Linked DNA regions of Nitratidesulfovibrio vulgaris str. Hildenborough. The protein of the gene in region 2 interacts with the protein of the main gene of each other region in a pairwise test. Links are inferred from orthologs where the notes say so. Each region holds a gene or a part of one and is shown on either strand. Other genes may lie near its edges. The genes, in order: dnaE and dnaX.

The links.
Region 1: the proteins of dnaX (region 2) and dnaE interact in binary tests that used the Escherichia coli proteins (3 or more experiments, as listed by UniProt). The link is inferred for Nitratidesulfovibrio vulgaris str. Hildenborough from one-to-one orthologs.

The regions. Positions count from the first base shown.
Region 1 is NC_002937.3:1,430,602-1,434,813, reverse strand. What follows is about bases 106-4,111. They hold dnaE (DNA polymerase III subunit alpha), read left to right. Parts: upstream 106-416; coding sequence 417-3,911; downstream 3,912-4,111. Other genes in these bases: queD (6-carboxytetrahydropterin synthase QueD), read left to right, coding at 3,913-4,111; DVU_RS06395 (hypothetical protein), read right to left, coding at 106-142. Outside these bases: more of DVU_RS06395, read right to left, coding at 1-105; more of queD, read left to right, coding at 4,112-4,212. UniProt on the Escherichia coli protein: DNA polymerase III is a complex, multichain enzyme responsible for most of the replicative synthesis in bacteria. This DNA polymerase also exhibits 3' to 5' exonuclease activity. The alpha chain is the DNA polymerase catalytic subunit.
Region 2 is NC_002937.3:3,360,113-3,363,182, reverse strand. What follows is about bases 123-2,986. They hold dnaX (DNA polymerase III subunit gamma/tau), read right to left. Parts: upstream 2,548-2,986; coding sequence 697-2,547; downstream 123-696. Other genes in these bases: DVU_RS15030 (branched-chain amino acid transaminase), read right to left, coding at 2,702-2,986; DVU_RS15040 (YbaB/EbfC family nucleoid-associated protein), read right to left, coding at 389-700; recR (recombination mediator RecR), read right to left, coding at 123-378. In the rest of the region: more of recR, read right to left, coding at 1-122; more of DVU_RS15030, read right to left, coding at 2,987-3,070. UniProt on the Escherichia coli protein: Part of the beta sliding clamp loading complex, which hydrolyzes ATP to load the beta clamp onto primed DNA to form the DNA replication pre-initiation complex.

The DNA.
Region 1 (4,212 bases), 1.9 Mb from region 2 along the record:
ACAACATCCGCGCGAGGCGGGCATTCCGGGTACGCCATGACGGCGCACGCAAGCCTGTACCGCGCACGGCTGCACCGCGCAAGGCGTCGGGCATGACGGCGACCATGTGCAGGACGAAGGTGCCAGACATAATGCGGGGCATGATGCGGGTGCACGCGCCGGGATATGGATGCAGGGCCATGGCATAGCGACTCGACCCGGGAACGCCATGCCGGGGCATGACGATTTTGAGACGGCAAGGCTACAACGAGACGTCACGCATCAAGCGGCCGTCACCGACAGTGGCGTGCCGCAGTGCACACTGGAGTCGCCGCGACCACACCTCAGGGCACACTACCACACGCCAAGGCCACTCATTGTGGCAGGGCCCGCCTTCTGCTACGATGCCGCTTCACCTTTCACGCACAGAAGAGAACATGTCAGATTTCGTACACTTGCACTGTCATACGGAATACAGCCTCCTCGACGGGGCCATCCGTCTGAAGGACCTCGGCGCACGCGCCAAGGACTACGGCATGACCGCCGCCGCCATCACCGACCACGGTAACCTCTTCGGCGCGGCCTATTTCTACACCACCTGCAAGTCGTTCGGCATCAAGCCCATCATCGGCTGCGAGGTGTACGTCGCCGCCACCGACCGCACCGACAAGACCTCCGAATTCGCGCGCACCCGGTACCATCTCGTGCTGCTGGCGCAGAACAACGAAGGCTACCACAACCTCGTGCGCCTTGTGACACGCGGCTTCACGGAGGGCTTCCACTACAAGCCCCGCGTGGACAAGGAACTGCTGCGCGAATACAGCGACGGACTCATCGCCCTTTCAGCCTGCCTCGCAGGTGAAGTGCCGCGCGTGCTCATGAAGCAGGGCATGGATGCGGGCATCGCCACCGCGCAGGAATACGCCTCCATATTTCCCGGCCGCTTCTACCTTGAACTGCAATCCAACGGCATCAAGGAACAGGAAGTCCTCAACGAGAAGCTCATCGAACTTGCAGGCCACACGAACCTGCCCCTTGTCGCCACCAACGACTGCCACTACCTCGACGCCACCGACGTGGAGGCGCACGACATCCTTCTGTGCATCCAGACGCAGACCACGGTGGACGACCCGAAGCGGATGCGCTTCGAGACGCGCGAACTCTACTACAAGTCGCCGGAGGAGATGGAAAAGGCCTTCGCCCATGTGCCGGAGGCCATCGCCAACACGGGGCGCATCGCCGAGATGTGCAATATCGAGATGAGCTTCGGGAAGTACTTCTTCCCCGTCTATGAACTGCCAGAGGGCATGACCCTCGACACCGAATTCCAGCGCCTCGCCGAAGAAGGCCTGAAGAAGCGCCTCGAAAAGCACCCCGACCGCGACACCATCGACCACAAGGCCTACTGGGACCGCCTCGAATGGGAACTCAAGGTCATCACAGACATGGGTTTTCCGGGGTACTTCCTCATCGTGCAGGACTTCATCAACTGGGCCAAGAACAACGGCATCCCCGTCGGGCCGGGGCGTGGTTCGGCTGCCGGGTCGCTGGTGGCATGGTCGCTGCGCATCACCAACCTCGACCCCATCCCCTACGACCTGCTGTTCGAGCGCTTTCTCAACAACGAACGCGTCAGCATGCCGGATATCGACGTGGACTTCTGCGAACGTCGTCGCACCGAAGTCATACGGTACGTCGCCGAAAAATACGGTGAAGATTCGGTTTCGCAGATAACCACCTTCGGCAAGATGAAGGCCAAGGCGGTGGTGCGTGACGTGGGACGCGCCCTTGGCATGTCGTTCGGCGAGACCGACCGCATCGCCAAGCTCATCCCCGAAGACCTCAAGATGACCATCAAGAAGGCTCTTGAGGCGGAACCCGACCTTGCCACGCTCTACCGGGACGACCCGCAGATACGCAAGCTGCTGGACGTCTCCATGCGCCTTGAAGGGCTTTCGCGCCACGCCTCCACGCACGCGGCGGGGGTGGTCATATCCGACAAGCCCATGTCGGAGTATCTGCCGCTGTACAAGGGAAAGAAGGGTGAAACCGTCACCCAGTTCGACATGAAGATGGTCGAGAAGGTCGGCCTCGTCAAATTCGACTTCCTCGGCCTGCGCACCATGACCCTCGTGCAGGATGCGCTGGACGAAATCACACGACAGGGCAAGACCCCGCCCGACCTCGACACGCTCTCTCTCGACGATGCCGAGACCTATGAGCTTTACTCGCGCGGCGACACCGACGGGGTGTTCCAGGTCGAAAGCTCGGGCATGCGGCAGTATCTGCGCATGCTGCGGCCCACCTGCTTCGACGACATCATCGCCATGCTCGCCCTCTACCGTCCCGGCCCGCTGGGTTCGGGCATGGTCGACGAGTTCATCAAGCGCAAGCATGGCGAGGTGCCCGTTACCTACCCCGTGCCTTCACTCGAAGCGTGCCTGCAACCCACCTACGGCGTCATCGTCTATCAGGAACAGGTGATGCAGATCGCCCAGATAGTGGGCAGCTACACGCTGGGCGGCGCAGACCTTCTGCGGCGTGCCATGGGCAAGAAGATCGCCGAGGCCATGGCCGAGGAGCGGACGAAGTTCGTACAAGGCGCGCAGAAGAACGACATCCCCAAGGAGAAGGCCAACGAGATCTTCGACCTTATGGAGAAGTTCGCGGAATACGGGTTCAACAAGTCGCACAGCGCGGCCTATGCCCTCATCTCGTACTACACGGCCTTCCTCAAGGTGCATTTCCCGGTCGAGTTCATGGCCGCCCTGCTCACCTCGGAAATGGGCAACCAGGACAAGCTGCTCAAGTATGTCGCCGCCTGCAAGGACATGGACATCGAGGTGCTGCGACCCAACGTGCAGGTGAGCCGACGCGAGTTCACGGTGCATGAGGGACGCATCGTCTTCGGTCTTGGCGGCATCAAGAACGTGGGCGACGAAGCCATTCGCGAAATCGTCGACGCACGCGAAGAAGGCGGGCCCTACGCCTCGCTGCTCGACATGTGCGTTCGCGTCAACCTGCGCAAGGTCACCAAGCGCGTCATCGAGAATCTCATCAAAGGCGGTGCGTGCGACTGTCTCGGCTGCACACGCGCCGGGATGCTGGCATCGCTGGACACCGTGGTGGCGCGCGCCCAGAAGAAGCTCAAGGAACGCGACTCGAATCAGGTCTCGCTCTTCACCATGATCAAGGAAGAGCCCAAGGTCTGCCCCGGCATCGGCTTCGATTGCGAGGAACAGACCGCCCCCGAATGGCCCGACGACCAGAAGCTGCGCTTCGAGAAGGAGGCTCTCGGCTTCTTTCTCACCAGCCACCCCCTTCAGCCCTACCGCAAGGAACTCTTCAGGCTGCGCCTCACCCCTCTTGAAGAGGCCCGCGACATGCCCCCCGGTGCCGAGATACGCACGGCGGTGCTCGTCACCACGCTCAAGGAGTTGATGACCAAGAAGGGCCAGCGCATGGCGTTCGCGGGTGTGGAAGACCTCACAGCCTCTGCCGAGGTGGTCTTCTTTCCCGAACCGTTCGCCGAGGCGCGCGAGTTGCTCAAGTCGGACCAGCCCCTGCTTCTGGAGGGCACACTCGACAAGAAGGCCGACGATGGCAACGGCGGGCAGGGGCAAGGGGGTGATGACGAGGAAGCCGCGCCGCGTGACATCAAGATCATGGGTGCCAAGGTCATGCCGCTGGCGATGGCCTGCTGTTCCAGCGATGAGCCCGTCATCGTCGAGCTCGACACCCGTCGCATGAGCGCGGACTATCTCGCGGGCTTGCGCGCCATCCTCGAAAAGCATAAGGGCACCGTTCCTGTGAACGTGCACATGGTGGTCGACGAATCGCTGTGCCTCCTGCAGCTAGGCCCGCGCTGGACAGTCCAGCCCGGCCCCGTGTTCGAGAACGACCTCAACAAATGGACCCACGGAGGAATGTAGGATGGGCAAGCCTGTCTGGCGTCTTACGGTACGCTCCGAGTTCTGCGCCTCGCACGCGCTGCGCCACTACGAGGGCAAATGCGAGAACCTCCACGGGCACAACTTCGCCGTCGAAGCCGTGGTCGAAGGTGACAGGCTGTCACCCGGAACGGAAATCGTGCTCGATTTCAAGGTACTCAAAGGGGAATTGAACACGGTGCTCGACCTTCTCGACCACCACAACCTCAATGAGGTGCCCCCTTTCGACACCATCAACCCGTCGTCGGAGAACCTCGCCCGCTTCATCTACACGGCCCTTGCA
Region 2 (3,070 bases):
TTCCAGTTCCAGCGAGTCGGCGTTCACATTGTCCAGCGGTGCCAGCAGGCCGCCGAGAATGAGGTACTGCCCCCTGTAGAAGCCGCCCTCTTCCAGCGTGAGCATGCTGTCCCATTCGGAGACGAGACACAGCATGTCCTGTGTGCGGGTGGCATCGGTGCACAGGGCGCAGGGGTCGCAGTCGGTGAGCGCACCGCAACGCCTGCACAGGTGCAGGTTGTCGCGCAGGTCGTGGATGCCCCGCCCGAGACGTCGCGTCTCGCTGGCGGGCCATTTGAGCAGCGTCATGGCAAGGCGCAGGGCCGACTTGGGGCCCAGTCCCGGCAGTTTCGCCAGCTGGTCCACGAGGGCCTTCAAGGGTTCTGGAAGACGCTGCACAGTGACTCCGCTAGATGATGCCGGGGAGGCGCAGGCCGCCGGTGAGGGCGTTCATCTCACGTTCCATGGTGGCACGCGAGACGCGGACGCCTTCGTTGACCGCGGTGAGGATGAGGTCTTGCAGCATCTCCACATCGCCGCCTTCGAGGGCCTTGGGGTCGATGGTGATGGATTTCAGTTCCTGACGGCCCGTCACGGAAACCTTGACCATGCCGCCGCCGCTGGATGCTTCGAAGGACTTGTCCGCCATCTCCGACTGGAGTTTGGCGAGTTTGGACTGCATCAGGTTGGCCTGACGAAGAAGGTCGTTCATGCCTCTCATGGCTTGTTGTCTCCTTGCTCGGTGGTGTCTTCAGGGCGGCGCAGGTCTGCAAGCGGTGTACACTTGAGGATGCACGCGCCCATCTCTTCCTTGAGTAGTTGTACGGCGGGGTGGGCCTCCGCCTCTTTACGCAGTTCGGCTTCAGTGCGGCGCACTCGCGTGGGCGGGTTCACCTCTACGCGGCACGCATCCCCGAAATAGTCGCGCACCAGTCCGGCGAGCGTCGTCCGTGTCGCTGCGTCCGTAAGGCGCTCATACTGGACTGACGACATGGTGGCAAGACGCAGGATGCCGTCATCGTGTTCGGGGGTGGTCTGCCGCAGGACGGTTGCGAGTCTGCCGCCCTGCCCGTTCCGCCCTTGGCAGAACTCGAGGAATCCGTCCCATGTCCTCGGGCCGGACGGCGTGTGCTCTGCCGTGTCGGAGTCGTCACCCTGTGCTGGTGCCGCCGGGCTGCCCGCAGTAGGCGAGGCTTCCGGCATCCGCGGTGCGGGCCGTGGCGGGATGCCCGTCTGGCGTGGCGCGGGGGCTGCATCGTCCCACGGCACTCGTGGTGAAGGCGCTGCGGAGGGCGCCGGTGTGGCGGGTGCTGCTGGCGAAGGTGTCATCCCGGCAGCGGGGGCTGTGCCTTGCATCCCCTGTGTGCCCGGTGTGGGGATGGTTGCAGCACCACCCGAGGCTGGGCCTTCGGCAGCGGAACCCGAAGGGGCGGATGCGCCTCCACCCGAAGGACGCAGACTCTCCACGGGCATGAGGCGGGGCAGCATGGCGAGATTGAGCAGCAGCAGCTCAAGCGCCATGGCCGGTTCGAGGCTGGTCAGCACCCGACGCTGTCCTTCGAGGGTCATCTGCCAGCAGGCATGGATGTGCGCGGGTTCGAACCGTTTGGCCCATCCGAGCCATTGCCGGGCTTCGTCCTCTGGCAGGTCGAGGGATGCGAGGGCCGCTTCGCCCGCCTGCCGCAACATGAAGAGGTTGCGCCATGTGGCCACGAGTTCGCGCAGGAAGAAGCCCATGTCCACGCCTCTGTCGAGCAGCTCACGGACGACGTTCGCCACGCCAAGGCAGTCTTGTGCAGCCAGTGCCTCCATGAGCCGCAGGAACAGTTCCTGCCCCGCCAGCCCCAGCACGCCACGCGCACCGTCGATGGTGAGGCGGCTTTCGCCCAGTGCGAGCACCTGCCCGAGCAACGACATGGAGTCGCGCACGCTGCCTGCCGCCCGTCGTGCGATGAGACGCACGGCAGCCGGGTCGTAGTCGACGCCCTCGCGACCGAGCACCTTGGTGAGGTGCGCTTCAAGCCCGGCTTCGGAAAGGCGGGTGAAGGTGAAGTGCTGGCAGCGGCTGACGATGGTGACCGGAAACTTGTGCGGTTCGGTGGTCGCCAGCACGAAGGTCACGCGGGCCGGGGGTTCCTCCAGCGTCTTCAGCAGGGCGTTGAAGGCTTCGCGCGTGAGCATGTGCGCCTCGTCGATGATGAAGACCTTGTAGCGGCCTTCCATCGGGGCGTAGCCGATGGCCTCCTTGAGGCGTTTGGCGTCGTCGATGCCTCGGTTCGAGGCCCCGTCTATCTCCACCACGTCCACGTGCATCCCCTGCGTGACCTTGCGGCATTGCTCACAGGTGTTGCAGGGTTCGCCGGTGGGGGCGGTGGTACAGTTGAGGGCCTTGGCGAAGATGCGGGCGATGGTGGTCTTGCCCACCCCGCGCGTGCCGCTGAACAGGTAGGCGGGAGCGACCCGGTTCTCCTGTGCTGCGCGCGAGAGGATGGCCTTTACCGTCTCCTGCCCCGCGACCTCGGCGAAGGTCTGCGGGCGGTATCTGGCTGTCAGCGAGGCGTGGCTCATGCCGTCGATGCTTCTTTCGGAAGGGGCGTGACCGTGCGGCCCCGCCCCTCTCGCGTCAAATGGTGTCTTCGTTATGGACGTGCCGCGCGTCGTAGCCGGGCAGATGCCGGGGTGTGGACGCGTCTCTGTGTCGTCTGTCTATACTGCGAAAGTGCTACAGCGCGTAGCGGTGCAGCCAGTGGTCGTAGCTGGGGTTGTCGCCCTTGACGGCCTTGAAATATTCCTGCTGGAGATGCTTGGTGACAGGCCCGGCACTTCCCTTGCCGATGACGCGGCGGTCGACTTCGCGGATGGGCGTCACCTCGGCGGCGGTACCGCAGAAGAACGCTTCGTCGGCGACATAGAGTTCGTCGCGGGTGAACTGCTGTTCGACCACTTCGTAGCCGAGGTCGCGTGCCAGCGTCATGAGGCTGTTGCGGGTGATGCCGTCGAGGATGGAGGTCAGCGGCGTGGTCTTGATGACGCCGTTGCGGACCATGAAGATGTTCTCGCCCGTGGCTTCGGAGACGAAGCCGCTCACGTC